One region of the Streptomyces sp. NPDC001493 genome, then DNA from elsewhere that is predicted to be linked to it. Evidence: riboswitches for the same ligand, from Rfam matches in the RefSeq annotation. Region 1 holds a riboswitch; the other holds the start of a gene.

Region 1 (10,630 bases):
CGGAAGGCGATGTGCCCCCGCTGCGTCTTCTGCCCGACCGGCTGGATCACCGCGTCGACCGCGTCGCGGACACGCTGCTCCGACCCGGCTTTCGCCGTCAGCACCTCGTGGGCCAGGCCCCGAGGCTCACCGAGCAGCCCGAGCAGGATGTGTTCGGTACCGATGAACTCGTGCTTGTGCGTCCGGGCGGCCTCCTGCGCCAGCACGATGCTGTGCCGGTTCAGATTGGTGTACCGCTCGAAGGGGTTGGGGGTGTGGCGCTGCTGGGCGGCCTGCTTGGTCACCCCGATGGCGGTACCGATCTCGGTCCACGACGCACCACCCTGCTTGGCCTTGCCGACGTAGTGGTCGATGAGCTGCTCACCGAGGTCGGACAGGGTCTGCGCGCGGAGGTGCGCCTCACTGATGCGGGCCAGCGGGTCGACGTCGGGGAGTTCCTGGTCCAGACGGGCGATCAGGTCGGCGAGGCTGATATTGAGTGGCGTCATGCGTCAAGCGTAGATTGACGACCCCTAGCCGTCAATCTGTAATTGACGCCTATTCGGGTACGCCGAGGCGAGCCGCGCGACGAGGGCGCGACAGGTGAGGGTGAACGGCCCGGCGGCCGCCGAACGACACAGGCACGGTCGGCGGCGGCGCGGCGAGCGACCCTACAGCCGTCAGGCGGACGCCGCTCCGCCGCCGGTACGCATACGGTCGACGCCCTCTCCCGCCGCGCCCCGCACACCGGGATCGACCGGCCCCGACGCCACCGGCCCCGACGGGGCTTTCGGGGCCGAGGACTGCGCGATGTAGGCACCGGCCAGTACGACGAGTCCGCCGACCAGCTGAGGTCCGGACAGGTGCTCGCCGAGCAGCACCCACGCGAGCACGGTCGCCACCACCGCTTCCAGGCACGCGACGACTCCGGCGACCTGTGGTGAGAGCAGCCGCACGGAGACCACGCCGGCCAGGTAGGCGAGCACGGTCGCCAGCAGCACGACCCAGGCCAGCAGGAGCCAGGCCGGAACCCCGTGGCCGCTCATCCGGGCGGTGGAACCGAGCACCGACCAGCCCATGCCCCAGGGGCGGGCGACCAGCGTGAGCAGCGCCGTGCCGACCAGCAGCCCGTACGCGATGACGCCCACCGGGTGCGGCGGCTCGCGACGCACGCCGCCGCCTTCCTGGCCGGCGACGGGCGCACCCGGGTCCGACAGGACGAAGTAGCCGACCTGACAGCAGGCCGCCGCGAGAGCGAGCAGCAGACCGAGGGGGTCGAAGCGCAGCCCGGACCAGACTTCGACGACACAGGCGAGCCCGGCCGCCGCCAGCAGCACCCCGAGGGCGGCGGCGCGGGTGACCGGCTGGCGCCGCACGAACCGGACCCAGCCCAGCACGAGGGCGGGCGCGAGGTATTCGACGAGCAGCGCCACGCCCACCGGGATACGCGAGATGGCGGCGAAGTAGCAGGCCTGGACACCCGCGACGGCGAACAGCCCGAAGCCGGCCAGCAGCGCGGGCCGCTCCCGCAGCAGGTTCCGGTGCCGCCAGGCGGCGGGGGACAGCACGAGCGCCGCGCCCGCGACCCTGAGCCACACCATGTGCAGCGGATCGAGGCCCGCCTCGATGAGCGGTTTCGCCGCCACCCCGGAGCCACCGAACGCGAACGCCGAGGCCAGGGCGAGCCCCAGGCCGGCACTTCTCCCCTGAGACGCCTGCATCGGCACATCATGTCAGGTGCAACCGGCCCGGTCACCCCTGTCGCATCTCCGCCGAAACACACCGCCGCGCATCCCTCGCCGCCGGAACGGGGCTGTGGATGCAACGTCGGACATGCTCCGGACGCCGCTGGCGGAAGACGTACGGACCATGCAGGGCGGCTCGGCCTCGACGGAGTCCGACGCCGCGCGTCAGCGCAGGGTGACCCGGTGGACGGTGGACTCCCGTCTTCGCCCTGGACGACAGCTGCGGAAGGAGACGGGCGAACGCCTCCACCACTTCACCGGTCGCCTCGCGAACGATCTCAGTCTCAACAGCCATGCTCTGGAACCTGCCGATTCCTGGGAGCTGCCGATCAGCGAGCAGCGTCACCCATCGGCGGCAATCGGTCGGCGCCCACCGGCCCGGGTCACCGGACGCCGATCCCCGCACATCCTTGCCGAGCGATAGTTTCCGATATATCGTTGAGCCATCGGTACGAACGTACCGGTCATCCGATCAACCGGAAGGAGCGCGTCATGCGTTCACATGGATTCGACAACGAGCGCGGCCGAGGCGGTCGCGGACAGGGCGGACCCGGACGGCCGGGCCGCGGAGACTTCGACGGCCGGCGGTCCGCCTTCGGTCCCTTCGGGCCGCAGTTCGGCAGCGGCCCCTTCGGCGGCGGACCCGGCGGCGGACCGTTCGGCGGGGGCCCCTTCGGTGGCGGCCGGGGACGAGGTGGCGGCCGGGGACGGGCGCGGCGCGGCGACGTACGCGCCTCGATCCTGGCGCTGCTCAAGGACCGCCCGATGCACGGCTACGAAATGATCCAGGAGATCGGCGAGCGCAGCGGTGGGGCCTGGCGGCCCAGCCCTGGTTCGGTCTACCCGACGCTCCAGTTGCTGGAGGACGAGGGCCTGATCGTCAGCGCGAGCGAGGGCGGCAAGAAGCTGTTCACGCTCACCGAGGCCGGGAGCGCCGAGGCCGAGTCCGGTCCCGACGCGCCGTGGGAGGACGCCGGGCGCGGCGTCGACTGGGAGAGCGTGAACGAGATCCGGCAGGCCGGGTTCGGCCTCATGGAGGCGTTCGGCCAGGTCTGGAAGACCGGCTCCGCCGACCAGCGCAAGAAGGCGCTCGCCGTCATCAACGACGCCAAGAAGAAGCTCTACCTCATCCTGGCCGACGAGAACTGAGGCCGTGGGTACGAGAGCGGGCGGGGACAAGGGGCCTCGCGACAGGCTCACACCGTGTGAGAGCTGGTCGCGGGGCCTCTTTTCCGTCGTCCCGCCCGCACGGCGGGTCGCGATCCGCCGTGGCGGCGCGGAGCGGTGGCGCGGAGCCCCGACGGAAGGGGCTGGCCGGCTCGGCACTGGCCGTCCGGGCCCGTGCCGATCTCCGGGCCCATGACCGTCTCCGGGTCCGTGACCGGTGGTTGTACGCAAAGACCCTCGCGCGCGCGAAGGCCCGTCTACGCTCACCGACATGCTCAGACGTGTTCCGTTCGGCGAAGCACTGCGATCCACCGTGGGCACCCCCAGGTCGGCCAGACTCCTGGACAGCAGTCCCCGGTCACGGGTGTGGCGGGTACGACTGACCGACCGGCGGCTGGTGGTCGTCAAGCAGATCACCGACGGCGGAGACACCGGCGCCGACGCGGACACGCGCTTCGCGCGAGAGGTGGCCGGGCTGCGCCTGGCGGGACGGGCCTCCCGGCCCGCCGTGGCCCCCGCGGTGCTCGCCGCGGACCCGTCCTCGCGGGTGATGGTCCTGGAGCACGTGGACGACCTCGGCAGGACGAACGACTGGATGCCCGGGTACGCCGAGTCACTCGCCCGACTGCACGCCCTGACCGGACCGGCCGACGCGGGCGCACTACCCGCCTGGTCGGGCCCCACAGCCACCGACGTGGAGTCCTTCCTCGCCCTGGCCCAGGCGCTCGACGTGCCCGTACCGTCCACGGTCCCCGATGAACTCGCCGGCCTCCTGGAGCGGTTGGACCCCACCGGGCACCATGCGCTGCTGCACGGCGACCCCTGCCCCGGCAATGATCTGCGCACTGCCGACGGCGTCCGCTTCGTCGACTTCGAGCGGGCGTCACTCGGCAACGGCCTGATCGAACTCGCTTACCTCCGCACGGGATTCCCCACCTGCTGGTGCGCCATGTCGGTCACCGGGGCCCCGCTCGCGGAGGTCGAGAACGTCTACCGGACCACCTGGCGAGGCCTCACCGGGACGGACGTGCCGGGTGACCTCGCCGACGCGTGCGTGGCCTGGCTGATCCAGGGCGACGCGCTCGTCGAACGGGCCCACCGCGGAACGGTCGACCAGCTCGCGCGGGTGCCCGCCGAGGACTTCACGTGGGGCTACGTCTCCGCCCGCGAGCGGCTCGTCCACCGCCTGGACGTGGTCGCCGGCATGGCCCGCGACCACGACCGTCTGCACGCCGTGGGCAGCCTCGGTTCCGCCCTCGCCCGTCGCCTGCTCGAACGCTGGCCGAGGCTGCGCCCCTTGCCCGCGCACGACGCCCGCCCTTGGTAGGAGGACCGCTCTGCGGATGTTCAAGCGCCTCGCCGAAGGCTGGGTCGAGCCTGTCGGATGCCGCTAGAGTTCTGTCCGGCCGCGACTGGCGAAGGTGGACAACCACCGGGGAGCGGCCGTACCTGTTCCGATGTGGACGTCGACCGCCTGGGCGCCTCCGTCAGCGATGTCCCGCTGAGGAGGCCGTGAAGTGAAGCTGCGCTACGGAACCAATCCGCAACAGGAGACCGCGTACGCCGCACCGGTGACGCCCGGCACATGGCCGGTACGGCTGCTGCACGGAGAACCGTCCCTCATCAACATGCTGGACGCGCTGAACGGATGGCAGCTCGTCCACGAGGCCGCCCGGACGCTGGGCAGGCCGGCAGCCGCTTCGTTCAAGCACGTCTCACCTGCGGGGGCGGCCGTCTCCGGACCCATCGACGAGGTCACCGCAGAGCTCTACGGGGTCGCCGACGGGGAGATCGGCGCGCTTGCCGGCGCCTATCTGCGGGCCCGGGACGCCGATCCGAAGTCCTCCTACGGCGACTTCGCCGCCGTCTCCCATCCGGTCGACGCCGAACTCGCCGAGCTGCTGGCCGGCATGGTCTGCGACGGCATCGTCGCCCCCGGCTACGCGCCCGGCACGGTCGAACGGCTCCGCAGGAAGAAGAACGGCCGTTTCCTGATCATGGAGGCGGACGTCGCCTTCACTCCCCCGCGCAACGAGACCCGGGAGGTCTTCGGCCTGCGCCTGACCCAGCAGCACGACGCCACGGAGTTGTCCCCGGCGCTGCTCGACCCGGTCGTGGGCGATCCGCTCCCCGGTACCGCCTCGGCGGACTTGCTCCTGGGACTGGCGGTCCTGCGCTTCACCCAGTCCAATTCGGTCTGCTACGTCCGCGACGGCATGACGCTGGGAATCGGCGCCGGTCAGCAGTCCCGGGTCGACTGCACCCGGCTCGCCGGTGCCAAGGCCGACACCTGGTGGCTGCGGCGCCATCCCGGCGTTCGCGCGCTCCACTTCCGTCCGGGCGTTCGACGTCAGGACCGGATCAACTGGCAGATCCGTTTCATCGAGGGCGACCTCACTCCGGACGAGACCGGACGGCTGGCGCAGGTACTCACCACGCCGGCTACGGAGTTCACCGCCGACGAGCGTGCTCGATGGATACAGCGTCTCGACCGGGTCGCCTTCGCGTCCGACGGCGCCCTGCCGTTCCGCGACAACGTCGACCAGGCCCGGCGCCACGGCGTTCGGTACATCGCGGAGCCCGGAGGATCCATCAGGTCCGACGAGGTCGAGGCAGCCTGCCGCGAGCACGGGATCTCCCTGGCACGCACCGGGCTGAGGCTGTTCCACCACTGACACCACGCCACCGACACCCTGACACCGCAGGCACGCACCCTCACACCGCAGGTACGCGCCCTCACACCACAGGCTCCCTGATACCCCTGCCCGTCACCTCCCTGCGTCCACCGCCGTCACTCCGTCGCTCCGGCGTGCTCGGTCACTCCGGCCAATGCTTTGAAGGCCGGGCGGAGCAACGCGGCGACCCGGTCCGCAGAGGCATCACGCAGCGGGGCCAGGCCGAGGAGTTGGTGGCCGATGGTCACGCCCAGCAACGCGGTGACGAGCAGCGCCGCGCGCAGTTCGGAATCCTCGGCGGGCAGAGCGGCACCGACACTGCCGATCTGCCTGCCGAGAGCGACCCGGACGTGCTCGGCTGCCGCCTCGTCGGTGAGCATGGACCGCATCATCGCCAGCGTGCCCTCGGGAAGGCCGCCGAGCTTGAGGCCGAGCGAGGCCAGCAACTGATCGACGAGCTCGTCGGTGTCGGCAGCGACCGTCGGCGGGGCGGGCAACGCCTGCACGGCTTGGCCGAACAGCCCTCGCTTTGAACCGAAGTACTGCATGACCAGAGCGGGATCGACGCGCGCCGCGGCCGCCACGGCGCGCATGGTCGTGCGCTCGAATCCCTTCTGCGCGAACAGCTCCCGGGCACTGTCGAGGATGCGCACCTCGGTCGCTCGGCGTCGGTCGGCACGGGACGAGGAAGGAGTGGACACCGATTCACTCTACAGCCGTTGACCGAATCCCCGGCCGACCCTACGGTGAGTGGGTCAACAAGCGTTGAGCGAAAGGAGCGGCCCCGTGTCGCCTCACGAGACGTCCGCTGTTCGAACCCCCCACGAGGTGCTGGCCCGTTACTACCGGGCCATGCTCGACAAGTCCCCGGACGATCTCGCCGATCTCTACGCCGTCGACGCGGTGCACGAGTTCCCGTTCACCTCGCCCGGCTTCCCTCCGCGCTTCGAGGGGCGTGCGGCCGTGCGCGCCGGCTACCGGGCAGCCTGGGGCGCGGGCCCCACCCGGGTGCGGGAGGTCAGACGAATCGCGGTCCATGAGACCGCCGATCCGGAGGTGCTCATCGCCGAGCACGTGGTGGTGGGGACAGTGGCGGCCGACGCCACTGTGTTCACCGTCCCCGGTCTCCTGGTACTCCACGTCCGCGACGGACTGATCACGCGCGTCCGCGACTACATGGACGGCTTCGGAGTCGCCGCCGCCCGAGCCTGAAACGCCAAAACCGTACGGCACAAGTCGGCTTGAGGCCGAAAGCGAGGCCGAAAGCGAGGAAAGCAGGCCGAAAGCAAGGCCGACAGCGACCGGTTCCGCACGGTCATGAGTGCGGCCCACGTCTCGGCAGGGCGGGCAGCGCCGCGTATCCTCCGTCCCGTGCCACGCAAATCGGGAAGCCTCCGCCGCCTGGTCGCCGACGGGCGTACCTACTTCTGGCAGCATCGCCACAGCCACCGCAAGGACGAGCACGGCCGGCCGGCCGACTGCCGCCAGGTTCTCACTCTGTCCCCGCAGCCTTCCGGCACCGGCGGACCGCTGCGCATCGTCTTCGCGAGTGGGCCCGACCGGTACGTCCCGGGCGGAGCCCCTCTGGGATCGGGGGACGTGGGGTGGATCCGGGGCAGCTCGCTGAACCTCCACGAGCCCGGCGCGGCCCGCGCGCTGCTCGACGCGGCGATGGCGCACGGATGGCGGCCGGAAGACCGGGGACCGGTGGAAATCGACGGCTGGCTCCTGCTGGACGCCGCGGCTGCCTCGCAGGCGGAGCGCGCCGAGGAAACGAAGCGCGCCGAGGAAACGGAGCGCGCCGAGGAAACGGTCCGGGCGAACTTCTGAGAACCGTCCTCGTTACGGTCGCCCCATGAGAATCCGTATCGTCGACGCGTTCACCGACCAGCCCTTCGCCGGCAATCCCGCCGGTGTCGTCCTCCTGGACTCCGGCGCATTCCCCGAAGCGGGCACGCTTCAGCGGATCGCCACCGAGGTCAACCTCTCGGAGACGGCTTTCGCCCACCCCCTGCCGCCGGGCGGGGACGCCGACTGGGCGCTGCGCTGGTTCACCCCGACGACGGAGGTCGACCTGTGCGGGCACGCCACGCTCGCCACCGCGCACGTGCTGCACTCGACGGGGACGGCCACGGGCGCCGTACGGTTCGCCACCCGGTCCGGGGTGCTCACCACCGTTGCCCGTCCCGGCTCCGCGTACACGATGGACTTCCCCACCTCCCCCCTCACGCCCGAGCCGGAGCCGGAGGGTCTGGCCCGCGCGCTGGGCGCCGAGCCCCTCGTGGTCCTGGACACGGCCGAGTACATCGGCGATCTGCTGGTCGAGCTCGACGACGAGGCGACCGTACGCGGCCTGACGCCCGACTTCGCGGCCCTCGTACGGTGTTCGCGGCGCGGAGTGATCGTCACCGCCGCCGCCGAGGACCCCACGCTGGGGTACGACTTCGTCTCCCGGGGCTTCTTCCCCCGGGTCGGCATCGACGAGGACCCGGTGACGGGCAGCGCGCACACCGCGCTCGCCCCGTTCTGGTCGGCCCGGCTGGGCCGTGACGCGCTGACCGGCCTCCAGGGATCCGCCCGTACCGGCCTGGTCCGCACCGAACTGCGCGGGGACCGGACGCTGCTCACCGGCAATGCCGTGACCGTCATCGACGGGGAACTCCTCGCCGCGCTCTGAGCGGACGGTGCGAGCCCTACGCGGCAGCACGCCGCCCCGGAACAGCACCGAGGGGCTCCCGCGGCATCACCCGCAGGAGCCCCCGCCGTCCCGGAAGCGGCACGAGTCCCGGGCCCGGTCCCGCACGACTCCCCGGACTCGCACAACTCCCGAAGATCCCCCGCCCCCCACTCCGCCCCTGCTCCCCCGCTCCCGCCCGCATCACCCGTTGCGCCCGCGACCAACGCCCCGCGGCAGCGCGGCGGCTCACGGCGTGGGCAGCCAGTCCACCTTCCCGGCGAGCAGCGCGTATCCGACGAAGGCCCCGATGTCGAGGAGCGCGTGCGCGGCCACCAGCGGGCCGACCCGGCCCCAGCGCCGGTAGAGCAGGACGAAGACGACGCCCATCACCATGTTGCCGAGGAAGCCGCCGATCCCCTGGTAGAGGTGGTAGGAACCGCGCAGCACCGAACTGCCCAGCAGCGCGGCCCTGGGTGTCCACCCCAGCTGGTCGAGCCTGCGCAGCAGGTAGCCGACCACGATGACCTCCTCCACCACGGCGTTCTGCAGCGCGGAGAGGATCAGTACGGGGAACTTCCACCAGACCTCGGGCAGCGACTCGGGCACCACCGTGAGGTTGAAGCCGGTGGCCCGTGCCACGAGGTAGAAGGCGAGCCCGGCGCTGCCGATGCAGGCCGCCACCGCGACGCCGCGCCGCAGATCGGGGCCGGGCCGGGTGCGGTCGAACCCGATGGTCCGCAGGCTCGCGCCCTCCCGGATCAGCAGGTGCGCCACCAATGCGACGGGTACCAGAGCCGTTGCGATCCCAAACGTTTGCCATGCCAGATCAAGCCATGGACGTCCTGGCGCGTACGAGCCGTTGAGCGTGGCCGCCTGATCCTTCAAACCCCCCGGTTTCGTCAGCGATCCGACAAAACTGATGAGTGCGGAGACCCCGCTCGCGCCCAACGACAGCGCGAGGACCAACACTGTCTCGGACCGCAAAGTCCTTCGGGAAAGCGACTCTTGGGGACAAGAATCAGCCACACGCCCCACCTCCACCGGTACACCGCCTTTAGTTCTGCAATCGCGTCCCATGCCACCCGCCGCACCGCTAGGGTCTCGAAAGCAAGTACGAAGATCATGCGCGACAGGCCGGGGGACGAGCACCATCACCGATGGTGTGGTCCCCCTTTCCTTGTTCATTCTCAAGGAGGGCACCACCGACATGGGACGTCACAGCTTGCCCGACCGCTCCGCGGCGGAGAGACCCGGGGCGGCATCGCCGCCGCCCCGTCGCCGCGCGGTCGCCGTCGCCGGCGCACTCGTCGTCACGGTCGCGGCCGGAACGGCGGTGGTCGCGCGCGGCGGCCTGCTCTCGTTCTCCGAGCCGTGCGGGAGCGACGCGGTCCGGCTCACCGTGGCCGCTTCGCCCGACATCGCCCCCGCCGTACGCGCCGTCGCCGACCGGGCGCGCGAGGACGAGGTGCGCACGGACGGACGCTGCATGGACGTCCGGGTGGTGGCCGCCGACTCGTACAAGGTCGCCAACACCGTGGCGGCCGGCGGCAAGGCCCCGTACCAGGTCTGGCTGCCGGACTCGGACCTCTGGCTGGACCGGGCGAAGGGGGCCGGGGACGGTATCCCGCTGACGCCCGGCGATTCGGTGGCCACCTCCCCGGTGGGGTTCGCGGTGGTGCCGTCCGCGGCGAAGGTCCTGGGCTGGCCGGACAAGCGGCTCGGCTGGGCCGAACTGGTCGCCGCCGCCCTGGGGCCGGACGGTGCCGTACGGCTCGGGGCGGCCGATCCGGCCCGCAGCGCCACCGGCCTGCTGGCGCTCGCGGCCATCGGGGCGGCCTCCGCGGACCAGGGCGGCGATAGCGACACCCGGGCCGCGCAGACCGCGAAGCTCCTCTCGGAGCGGATGTCGCAGAGCGATCCGCAGGCGGCCGGGACGCTCGCGCACGACGATGTGGCGGCCGAACGGGACGACGTGAAGCGGAACCAGGCGCTGATCCTGTCGGAGCAGGCCGCCTTCGCGCACAACGCGAAGGCCGGCGCGGGCGGCAAGGTCGACCTCTTCTACCCGAAGGACGGGGCTCCGCAGCTCAACTACCCGTACACGCTGGTGGACGAGACGGCGATGACCGTGGAGCAGAGCCGGACCGCGCTGCGCCTGATGACACTGCTCCGCGAGAGCGGTGCGGGAGGGCCCGGCGCCGTCCTGCCCGCCCACGGCTTCCGGTCCCCGGACGGCGATGCGGAGGCCCGGATCGTCCGGGCGGCGGGCGGGGACGACCCGCAGCCGTACGCCGGGGCTCCCGCTACCGCGCCCACCGCCGCCGAGCTCCAGGAGGTGCTCGGCATGTGGACCATCACGGTGCAGAGCGCCCGGCTCTCCACGGTGG
Region 2 (10,630 bases), on a different contig from region 1:
CGGGCCCGTCGCAGAGCCGCACCGCGCACGCGCAGGCCAACAGCGCGGGGGAGGCGGCCAGCAGGGCGACGGAGGCGAGGGCGATGTCCATCGCGCGCTTGACCGCGTGGGAGAGGGGACGCCGGCGCGCGGCGAGCAGACGGTGCGCGGAGTACCCCCACAGATGGTCCGGACGTGCGGGCCGGTGCTCCGGCATCGCGCCGGTCGCCGGAGGCTCGATCAGCCACATGCGGCAGCCGTGCCCGGTGAGGAGGGCGAAGAGGTCGGTGCCCTCGGGGGTCGCCGCCGGGTGCTCGGTGAACAGCACGTGCCCCACCCGCTTGCGTACGACGGTCCGGCCCACCTCCTCCCGCGTGCGCAGCACCGGAGTCCTGCCCGCCGCTCCGTCGTCCGCCGCCGGGCTCCCGTCCGCCGCGCGCAGCACGACCCGGCCCACGGCCCGCAGGCCGTACTCGGTGCGGTCCCGCAGGGCGGTCGCGGCACTCCGGGCGAGCGGCCCGGACCCCACGACGAGGGCCGGCCGGGGGTGGCGGGCCGCGGCGCGCGCGCCGGCCCGGTACAGCACACCCCGTGCGACGCAGCAGAAGAGCGTCTGCACCCCCACCGCGCAGAGCAGCGTGGTCCAGCCGATCGCGTAGCGGGTGTCGTACGTGGTGAGGGTCTCGGCGGTCACGAACCACTGGAGCAGCGTCAGCCCGAGGACCGCCGGGAACTCGGACGCCGCGGAGCGGGACAGCCGGGGCCGGTACAGGCCGCGGGAGGAGTGGAGCAGCAACTGGGCGGCCGCCTGGGCCGCGAAGACCACGACCGGCCAGCGGGGGGCGGGACCCACCGCCGGGGCGAGGCACGCGACGAGCCCGTCCGCACCCACGAGCAGCACGGTCAGCCGGTGCCGGCCGACCTGCCGGACGACCGGCTCGGAGTAGCGCCGGACCGGGCCGCCGCGTGGCCGATGGACGGTGGAAGAAGCAGGGGGCAGCGTGGTCCCCCGGGCAGTGCCCGGGAGTGATGCACTCTCCGTCGTCATCGCTCGGTCCGCTCTCTCGTCGTGGTGCCGGACGGGTGGACAAGTTCCTGGTAGAGGTGGTTGACCTCTGCGGCGGTCCTGCGCACGTCGAAGACCGCACGGGCGTGGAGCTGGGCGGCGCCGCCGAGTTCCGTACGGAGCGCGGGGTCGGACAGGAGTGCGGTGAGCGCGGCGGCCAGGGCCGCCGGGTCGTCCGGCGGGACGAGGCAGTGGGCGTCCTGTCCGGGCGGCAGGCTCTCCCGGGCGCCGGCAACGTCGGTCATCACCACCGGTCTGCCGCACGCCATCGCCTCCAGCGGCGCCAGGGCCATGCCCTCCCACCGCGAGGGCAGGACGACGACGTCGGCCGCGTGGATCCAGGGGCGGACATCTTCGGCCGCTCCGGCGAACAGCACGTCCGCCGGGGCCGCTTCGCGCAGCCGGGCCTCCTCGGGCCCGCTGCCCACCAGGGCGAGGCGGCCCGCCCCGGGACGCATCGCGCGCCACGCCTCCAGCAGGACGTCCTGGCCCTTCTGCCGGCTCAGGCGGCCGACGCAGACCAGCAGGGGCGGCCCGGCGGGGAGACCGAGGGCCGTTCGGGCGGCGGCGCGTTCCTCGGGCCCGGCCGGCCGGAAGCGGTCGAGATCGATGCCGTTGTGGATCACCGACCAGTGGGCCGCGATGCCCGCCCGCTCGCCCGCCCGGCGCTCGCAGTCGCTGACGCAGAGCACCCTGTCCGCCCAACGGGCCCCGAAGCGCTCCCACTTCACCGCGGAAGCCGCGGTCCCTCCGCGTACCGCCTCGAACGACCAGGCGTGCGGCTGGAACACGGTCGGAATCCTGCCGCGTACCGCCATCCGGCCCGCGAGGCCGGCCTTCGCGCTGTGCGCGTGCACCAGATGCGGGCTGTGCTCCCGGACCAGGGACCGGGCTCCGGCGATCTCGCGGGCCAGCCCGAGGCCGGGGTCGCGTACGGCCCGCCATCCGTGGACCTCCGCCCCCGCGGCGGACGCCAGCGCGGCCAGCGGGCCGTTCGGCGGGCACCCGACGACGGGCCGGAGTCCGGCGCGGACCTGCGCCCGCACGAGATCGACGACGACCCGGGCGACGCCGCCCTCCACAGGCTGAACGAGATGAAGGATCTTCAACAGAATTGCTCCGGGGTGACGTTCTCGCGGCGCCTTCGGCGGTTTTCGTACGCACCCCCCCACACGGCCGGTCGGAAATTCTCATGACCGATCGAGAAGGTGTGTACGTGCGTTCTGTGTGGTTTCCGGTGAGCGGTCCTGGGCGCGCTCACCCTTCCGGGCAGGGTTGTTCGTGTCGCGCTTTCGCGCGAGAGTGGAAAATGAGTTAAACCGAACTGCACTTTGACAGACAGTCAGCCGGAATGCGTGGATGACTCGCTCGTGCGACCGGCCGCGCCGGACCCGAATGCCGCACGTCGCTGACCTGTCCGCGTGCTCGGAGCGCCGGGATCCCGCATGAGCGGAAACGTTCCGGCGGAATGTGGGGAGACGCTTCCTCACCCTTTCGTCCCAAGGGCGTTCCGCTTGTTCGCCCGGCCTTTTCGTGCAGGACCTTCCCGACGAGGCCCTTTCCGCGAGAGGGGTGCGGGAAAGGGGCCGCGCACAGGGTGCTGTTCGCACTCGTGGCCTTGACCGTGCCGCGTGCCGTCGAGCCGGTCCGTTCGGCCGAACGTCCCGGCCGTCGATTCGGGATGGAGCTGTCCAGAAATTCCACCGCTCACGACGGAGTACCGGCCCCAGCGGAACCGGAAGGAGCCCGGACGCGTCGTTCTCCGGTGCGACCCGCAAGCGGAGTCCGGAGCCGTACGCCGGGACACCCCACGCTCTGTTCCGGGCTCCGCCGATCTCGTACGACCCCAGGGTCTCCCGCCCGGATCATGGTGGGTTCTCGGGGCCCGCGCCGGCCTGATCCGAACGGAAGACCCCAGGAGAACGATGCAACCGGCAGAGACCCCCGCTCCCGCGCCCCCGGGCGTATCGCCGGCCGTCCCGGCCGTCCCGGCCTGCCGGAGGTGGTACAGCTCCGGGCGGGGGAAGACGGGGGCCGCGCTCGCCGCGGTGGTGGCCGCGCTGCTCGCCGCGCCCCGGCTGGTCCCCAACACCCCCGGCCGCATGGGAAGTCTGCTGGAGACCCTGCTGCCCTGGCTCGGCCTCGCGGTGCCGGTACTCCTCTGTGCCGGGCTGCTGAGGAGAGCGCCGGTGGCCGTGGTGGCCGCGCTGCTGCCCGCCCTCGTCTGGGGCGTCCGGTTCGGCGGCCTCTTCCTCACGGGGACGGACGACTCCGGCGCCCTGGTCGTGGTCCAGCACAACGTCAGTGACGAGAACGCCGACCCGGAGGGGACGGCGGCGGCCCTGAACCGCAGCGGGGCGCGGATCGTCGCGCTGGAGGAACTCACCCCGCAGGCCCTGCCGGTGTACGCGCGGGCGCTCGCGTCGCGCTTCCCGTACCACGGAGCGAGCGGCACGGTGGGGCTCTGGTCGGCCTATCCCCTGACGGACGTGCACCCCGTGGACATCCGGCCGCACGGCATCGCCGAGGGCTGGAACCGGGGCCTGAGAGCCACCGCGCACACCCCGCGCGGCGACCTCGCCGTGTACGTCGCCCATCTGCCGTCCGTCCGCCTCGGCGCGACCGGCCTGCGCTCCGGCCCCCGGGACGAGAGCGCCGCCCTCCTCGCCACCGCGATCCGGGACGAACCACTGGCGCGGGTCCTCCTGCTCGGCGACTTCAACAGCACCGTGGACGACCGGGGACTCGGCCCGCTCCGCGCGTACCTGGACGCCCCCGGGTCCGGAGTCGCGTTCAGCTTGCCCGCGTCCTTTCCGGTGGCCCGTATCGACCAGGTCCTCGCGCGGTCCGTCCGCGTCACCGGCATCCGGACCCTCCCCGCGACCGGCAGCGACCACCTGCCCGTGGCCGCGTACGTCGACCTCGGGGGCGCGGGCGCCGAGTAGCCGTACTCATGCGGACGGAAGCCGTCCCGCGGGCCGCCCTGAGTACGCCGGCGCATCCGAGGGCCCGGCGCCGCCGGTGGGATGGGACCATGCCCAGCGAATCGCGCCCCCGCCCCCGCCCCCGTGTCCGCGTCCGCCACGTCACCGTGGCCGGTTCCGCCCTGGCCGGGACTCTCCTCCCGTTCGTCGCCGGTGTCCTGCTGGCGAAGGCGGCCGCTGGCGATCCGATGACCTCGGTGAACGCCCTGTTCACCCGCACCGGACCCGGCAGCCCGGTTCCGCCCTCGCAGTGGCGCGGCTGCGGCCGTGCGGTGCTGCGCCGGAGCGGGGAGGGCCGCGCGATGAGCGGCGCCGTCCGGCTCGCACGCGCGGTGCGGGCCGGACGGGACTGACGAGGGACCCGAGTCCGGGCAGGGGGCGGGGCCGGCGGTGCTACCAGCGCTGCCAGTGCAGGACCTGGTCGCGGGGGACCCGTCGGGCCGGCTTGAAGTCGGTGCCGATGGTGTGGGCGAGGGGCAGGAACGCGGCGAGCATGACCTCCTCGTACGGAACCCCGAGCACCTCGGCGAGCTCCCGCTCCAACGGTCCCTGTGCGGTGGTCCAGACCGTGCCGAGCCCCCGCGCGCGGGCGGCCAGCATGAAGCTCCAGACGGCGGGGAGGATCGAGCCCCAGGTCCCCGCCTGTTCGACGACGGACGCGTGGTCCGTACGCCCTTCGACCGCCGGAATGACGAAGGCGGGCACCCGGTGGATGTTGTCGTGGAGGTGGCGCAGCCCGTCGTAGACCTTCTCCATCGAGCCGGGCCGCACGTGCATGCGTTCCAGGTCCCGTCTGCCCAGCGGTGCAGACTCGTTGACGGCGAGCGAACGCCGGAACAGATCCGCGACCAGCGCGCGCCGGTCGGGGTCGGTCACCACGAGGAAGTGCCAGCGCTGCCTGTTGCGGCCGGTCGGTGCCTGTGTCGCGAGATCCACGCACTCCTCGATGAGGGAGCGGGCGACCGGCCGGTCCAGGTCGAGCCGTCTGCGTACCGCGCGCGTGGTTGACAATAACTGATCAGGTGTCAGGTCGAGAGTCACGAGTTCCTCGATCCGTCGGTGATGGGATCACATCAACAGGCCATTTTTCATGTCGAGTTGAGGTTCATCATGCTCCAGATGGTCTGTGTCCAGACGGTCTTGGTGCAGATGGAAGGTGAGCATACGAGGGGTGGGTGCGGGGGTCAAACAATCGGTGGCCAGATGATTCCCGTACCCTGTGAGCCGCAGGACGAGGAAGGAACACCCATGCCGCACCGTGGCGTCGACACCGCGCAAGCCACCTACTTCCCGCGACTCGCCGAGGAGCGGCTCGACATCGCGCTCTGCCGCGCCTCCGCGGCCGTCGCACGCGCCGCGGAGGGGGATGCGGACGAGCGGGGCCTCGGTGTCGGCCCCCATCTGGTGCTGAAGATGCTCGCGGAGACCGGCCCCTGTTCCCAGCGTGTGCTCGGTGAGCAACTGCGCATCGACCGCACGGTGATGGTGGGGATCTGTGACGGACTGGAGCAGGCGGGCCTCGTGCGCCGGGAGCGGAACGTCACCGACCGCCGCGCCTACGCCGTCACCCTCACCGCCCCCGGGCGCAGACAGCTCGCCCGGGCCGAGGAATCGGTCCCGGTGTTCCTGGACGAGGCGTTCCAGGCGCTGACGGTTGCCGAACGCCGGCAGCTCTCCCGGATCCTCGGCAAGCTGCTGGCCCCCGCTCCCCGGTCCGAAGGGCGCGGCTGACCGGGACCGGGGACGTGGGGCGGCCCCATCGTCTAGGGTGACGAGCGGGCCGTGACTGGCGTTCAGGTGGAGTACCACCGGGGAGCGGCCTGACACCTTGTCGCTGCCGTACGCCTGGGCACTCCACCGTGAAGCTCAGGAGCAACACGTGGCCCGGACACAGACAGCCCGCCTCATGGACGGCACCGCCCTAGCCCGGCGTACCGTCGAAGCAGCCTCGGCCTCGGCGGCCGCCATCCGGCGGCGGACGGGGACGGCGCCCTGCCTCGCGACGGTACTCGTCGGCGAGGACCCCGCGTCGGTGACCTACGTACGGATGAAGCGCGCCCGGTGCGAGAAGGCCGGCATCGAGTCGCGGCACGTGGCCCTGCCCGCCTCGATCTCCACCGCCGGGCTGGTCGAGGCGGTCACGGAGCTCTCCGAGGATCCGGGGGTGCACGGCATCCTGCTGCAGCATCCGGTGGGCCCCCACATCGACGAGCGTGCCGCGTTCGAGGCGATCGCGCCGGAGAAGGACGTCGACGGCGTCACCATGCACTCCTTCGCCGCCATGGGATTCGGCCTGCCCGGCTTCGTCTCCTGCACCCCCGGCGGGATCATGCGGCTGCTCGACGCGTACGAGGTCGACCTCGCCGGCAAGCACGCCGTCGTCGTGGGGCGGAGCGCGATCCTCGGCAAGCCGGCGGGCCTGCTGCTGCTCGGCCGGGACGCGACGGTGACGTACTGCCACTCGCGCACCACCGACCTCTCGTCGCACCTGCGGGAAGCCGATGTGCTGATCGCCGCGGTCGGCAGACCTCGCTTCATCGCGGGGGCGGACATCAAGCCCGGGGCCGTGGTGATCGACGCGGGGTACAACCCGGGCAACGTCGGCGACGTCGACTTCGAGTCCGCCGCCGAGCGGGCCGGGCTGATCACGCCGGTGCCCGGCGGTGTGGGCCCCATGACGATCGCCGTGCTGCTCGACCAGACGGTCCGGGCGGCGACCCACCAGCTCGGCCTGGGCTGACGCGGCCGGCTTCCGGGCCGTACGCCCGGAAGCCGCCGCCGCAGCGCCCGGTCACCCCACCGCGTGCGGCGCGGTGTCCGGGCGCTCGAACTGGGTGCGGTACAGCTCCTCGTACCGTCCCCCGGCGGCGAGGAGCTCCTCGTGGGTGCCGCGTTCGACGATCCGCCCCGCCTCGACGACCAGGATCTGGTCGGCCGCGCGCACCGTCGAGAGCCGGTGGGCGATCACCAGCGCCGTCCGGCCCTCCAGGGCCTCGGCCAGAGCCTCCTGGACCGATGCCTCCGAGGTGGAGTCGAGGTGCGCGGTCGCCTCGTCGAGGATCACCACGCGCTGACGGGCCAGCAGCAGCCTTGCGATGGTCAGTCGCTGGCGCTCGCCGCCCGAGAGCCGGTAGCCGCGCTCGCCGACCACCGTGTCCAAGCCGTCCGGGAGCGAGGCGACCAGCCCGTCGAGCCGCGAGCGGCGCAGGGCGTCCCAGATCTCGTCCTCGGTGGCCTCCGGCCGCGCCAGCAGCAGGTTGGCCCGGACCGACTCGTGGAAAAGGTGTCCGTCCTGGGTGACCATGCCGATCGTCTCGCGCAGCGAGTCGGCGGTCAGGTCGCGGACGTCCACGCCGTTCAGCCGGACGGCCCCCGCGTCGGCGTCGTACAGCCGGGGGAGCAGCTGTGCGATCGTCGACTTGCCCGCCCCCGACGAGCCGACCAGGGCGACCATCCGGCCCGGCCGCGCCGTGAAGGACACGTCGTGCAGCACCTGGGCGCCGCCCCGGTCGTCGAGCGTGGCGACCGCCTCCAGCGACGCGAGGGAGACCTTGTCGGCGGACGGGTAACCGAACGAGACGCCGTCGAACTCCACCGAGACCGGCCCGTCCGGCACCCGTCGTGCGTCCGGCTTCTCAGCGATCAGCGGCTTCAGGTCCAGGATCTCGAAGACGCGCTCAAAACTGACCAGGGCGCTCATCACCTCCACCCGCGCGCCGGCGAGCGAGGTGAGCGGGGCGTACAGACGGGTCAGCAGGAGGGCCAGCGAGACGACGGCACCGGGTTCGAGCGTGCCCTGCTGGGCGTAGTGGCCCCCGAGCCCGTAGACCAGCGCGAGCGCCAGCGCGGAGACCAGGGTGAGAGCGGTGATGAAGCCGGACTGCGCCATGGCCGTCCGGACGCCGATGTCCCGCACCCGCAGCGCCCGGGCCGCGAACTCGGCGGACTCGTCGGCGGGCCTCCCGAACAGTTTCACGAGGGTGGCGCCCGGCGCCGAGAAGCGCTCCGTCATCTGCGTCGCCATCGCCGCGTTGTGCGCGGCCGCCTCCCGCTGCAGCGACGCCATCCTGGCGCCCCGGCGACGGGCCGGTACGACGAACACCGGCAGCAGCACCAGGGCGAGCAGCGTGATCCGCCAGGAGATGCCGAGCATCACGGCGAGCGTCAGGACCAGGGTCACGACGTTGGCGACCACGCCCGAGAGGGTGTTGCTGAACGCCCGCTGCGCCCCGATGACGTCGCTGTTCAGGCGGCTCACCAGCGCACCCGTACGGGTACGGGTGAAGAAGGCCACCGGCATCCGCTGGACGTGGTCGAAGACGGCCGTCCGCAGGTCCAGGATGAGGCCCTCGCCCAGGTTGGACGACAGCCAGCGGGTGAGCAGCCCGAGGGCTGCGTCGGCGAGCGCGATGAGCGCGATGAGCAGCGCGAGACGGACGACGGTGTCGCTCCGGCCGCCCCGTACGATCGCGTCGACCACCTTGCCCGCGAGGACCGGCGTGGCCACCGCGAGCAGGGCTCCCGCCACACTGGCGGCCAGGAACCGCACCAGCCGGCGCCGGTGCGGGCGGGCGAATTGGAGGATGCGGCGCAGGGTCTCCCGGGAGAACGGCCGGCGGTCGCGCTCGGCGTTCATCACACTGTGCAGCGACGACCAGGCGGTGAATTCCATGTCCATGCAGGGGCTCCGGGTTCTTCCGACCGACGGACGGCCCGCTGGGGGCCCGTAGGACAGGAAAATAGGACCTCAACCATTGTTGAGGTCAAGCGGGTTCATCGTCGCGCCCGCCGCCGGTCCCTGTCGCGCGGACGCGCCGGGGCCCCGTTCCGGTACGGACCGCGCGCGCCCGCCGGTACCGGACCGCGCGCCCCGCTCCGGAAGCGGTCCGCCCGGCGCGGTGCGACGGTGGACACGGTGCCGCTCCGGCACCCGAACCGGCGGAAGGGACCACGAGGTGCGTATCGACCTGACGGGCAAGAAGGCCGTCGTCACCGGATCGTCGCAGGGGATCGGCCTCGCCATCGCCTCCGGCCTCGCCGCCGCCGGAGCCTCGGTGGTGCTGACCGGACGCGACGCGGACCGGCTGGAGTCGGCGACGCGGACCCTGCGCGACGGGGTACCGGACGCGGACGTCGAGAGCGTCGCCTGCGACCTGGTCACCGAGGAAGGGGCCGAGCGGCTCCAGCAGGCCGTTCCCGAGGCCGACGTGCTCGTCAACAACCTCGGCATCTTCGGCGCCCGCCCGCCGCTGGAGATCACCGACGAGGAGTGGCGGACCTACTTCGACACGAACGTCCTCAGCGCGGTCCGGCTGATCCGCCGCTATCTGCCCGGAATGACCGGCCGGGGCTGGGGGAGGGTGCAGAACATCGCGAGCGACTCGGCGATCGTCATCCCCGCCGAGATGATCCATTACGGAATGTCCAAGACCGCGTTGCTCGCGGTCTCCCGGGGTTTCGCCAAGGAGGCGGCGGGAAGCGGGGTGACGGTCAACTCGGTGATCGCGGGCCCGACCCACACCGGAGGCGTCGAGAAGTTCGTGTACGAACTCGTGGACGAGGACCTGCCCTGGGACGAGGCGCAGCGCGCGTTCATGCGTGTGCACCGGCCGCAGTCGCTGCTCCAGCGCCTCATCGAACCCGAGGAGATCGCCAACCTGGTGGTCTACCTCAGCTCGCCCCAGGCCTCCGCCACCACCGGTGCGGCGGTCCGGGTGGACGGCGGGTACGTCGACTCGATCGTGCCCTGACCGCCGCGGGGGCCGGTCCGGTGCGGTACGCGCGGCCGGAGCCGTCCCCGGGGGCTGGCATGATCGGGGGTATGGACGAGAGCATCATCGCCGCGTGTGACGGGGCGTCGAAGGGCAACCCCGGGCCTGCCGCCTGGGCGTGGGTGGTCGCGGACGCGCAGGGGCGACCGCAGCGCTGGGAGGCGGGACCGCTGGGCACCGCCACCAACAACGTCGCCGAGCTGACCGCCCTGCGCTCGCTGCTGGAGTCGACCGACCCCTCGGTGCCGGTCGAGGTGCGCATGGACTCGCAGTACGCGATGAACGCCGTGACCAAGTGGCTGCCGGGCTGGAAGCGCAACGGCTGGAAGACCTCCGGCGGCAAGCCGGTCGCCAACCAGGAGCTGGTCGTCCGCATCGACGAGCTGCTCACCGGCCGTGCGGTGCGATTCCAGTACGTTCCCGCCCACCAGGTCGGCGGGGACCCGCTCAACGCGCTGGCCGACCAGGCCGCGAGCGAGGCGGCGGTGTCGCAGCTGCCCGCCGGTACGGCCCACGGGACGGCCGCCCTGCCCCAGCCCGCCCCGTCCCGCGCGGTCAAGAGCGCGCCCGGGAAGACGGCGAAGGCATCCACCGGCGGAGCCCGTACCGGGGCCACGATCCGGGCGAAGTTCGCCGGGCGGTGCCGCTGCGGCAAGCCGTACGCGGCGCAGGAGATGATCGCGAAGAACCCGGTGGGCTGGGGCCACCCGGAGTGCCGCACCGACGCGGCCTGAGCCGATGCCCGGCCCGGCGGCCCACCGCCGGGCCGCCGCCGCACGCGTGGTCCGGGACGCCCGTCGGGCGCCCCGACCCGCGCATCCAGTGGGCCG

The links. A riboswitch is a leader RNA that binds a small molecule or an ion and turns the genes downstream of it on or off. The one in region 1 is predicted to bind ZMP and ZTP.
Region 2: linked by a shared signal. The riboswitch ahead of ACWCWD_RS35000 (bifunctional 5,10-methylenetetrahydrofolate dehydrogenase/5,10-methenyltetrahydrofolate cyclohydrolase) and the one ahead of ACWCWD_RS24885 (phosphoribosylaminoimidazolecarboxamide formyltransferase) in region 1 are both predicted to bind ZMP and ZTP.

The regions. Positions count from the first base shown of each region.
Region 1 is NZ_JBSFHV010000018.1:164,262-174,891, forward strand. Features, by position in the region: gene ACWCWD_RS24865 (Clp protease N-terminal domain-containing protein) at 1-488, opposite strand, end outside; gene ACWCWD_RS24870 (EamA family transporter) at 660-1,700, opposite strand; gene ACWCWD_RS24875 (PadR family transcriptional regulator) at 2,217-2,873, shown strand; gene ACWCWD_RS24880 (phosphotransferase family protein) at 3,163-4,218, shown strand; ZMP/ZTP riboswitch at 4,290-4,378, shown strand; gene ACWCWD_RS24885 (phosphoribosylaminoimidazolecarboxamide formyltransferase) at 4,409-5,566, shown strand; gene ACWCWD_RS24890 (TetR family transcriptional regulator) at 5,683-6,267, opposite strand; gene ACWCWD_RS24895 (nuclear transport factor 2 family protein) at 6,353-6,778, shown strand; gene ACWCWD_RS24900 (hypothetical protein) at 6,938-7,396, shown strand; gene ACWCWD_RS24905 (PhzF family phenazine biosynthesis protein) at 7,422-8,243, shown strand; gene ACWCWD_RS24910 (CPBP family intramembrane glutamic endopeptidase) at 8,490-9,320, opposite strand; gene ACWCWD_RS24915 (VWA domain-containing protein) at 9,451-10,630, shown strand, end outside.
Region 2 is NZ_JBSFHV010000041.1:24,451-35,080, forward strand. Features, by position in the region: gene ACWCWD_RS34970 (exopolysaccharide biosynthesis polyprenyl glycosylphosphotransferase) at 1-1,027, opposite strand, end outside; gene ACWCWD_RS34975 (glycosyltransferase family 4 protein) at 1,024-2,154, opposite strand; gene ACWCWD_RS34980 (endonuclease/exonuclease/phosphatase family protein) at 2,971-3,990, shown strand; gene ACWCWD_RS34985 (hypothetical protein) at 4,080-4,382, shown strand; gene ACWCWD_RS34990 (nitroreductase family protein) at 4,423-5,070, opposite strand; gene ACWCWD_RS34995 (MarR family winged helix-turn-helix transcriptional regulator) at 5,278-5,760, shown strand; ZMP/ZTP riboswitch at 5,802-5,887, shown strand; gene ACWCWD_RS35000 (bifunctional 5,10-methylenetetrahydrofolate dehydrogenase/5,10-methenyltetrahydrofolate cyclohydrolase) at 5,936-6,769, shown strand; gene ACWCWD_RS35005 (ABC transporter ATP-binding protein) at 6,821-8,707, opposite strand; gene ACWCWD_RS35010 (SDR family NAD(P)-dependent oxidoreductase) at 8,985-9,779, shown strand; gene ACWCWD_RS35015 (ribonuclease H family protein) at 9,851-10,534, shown strand.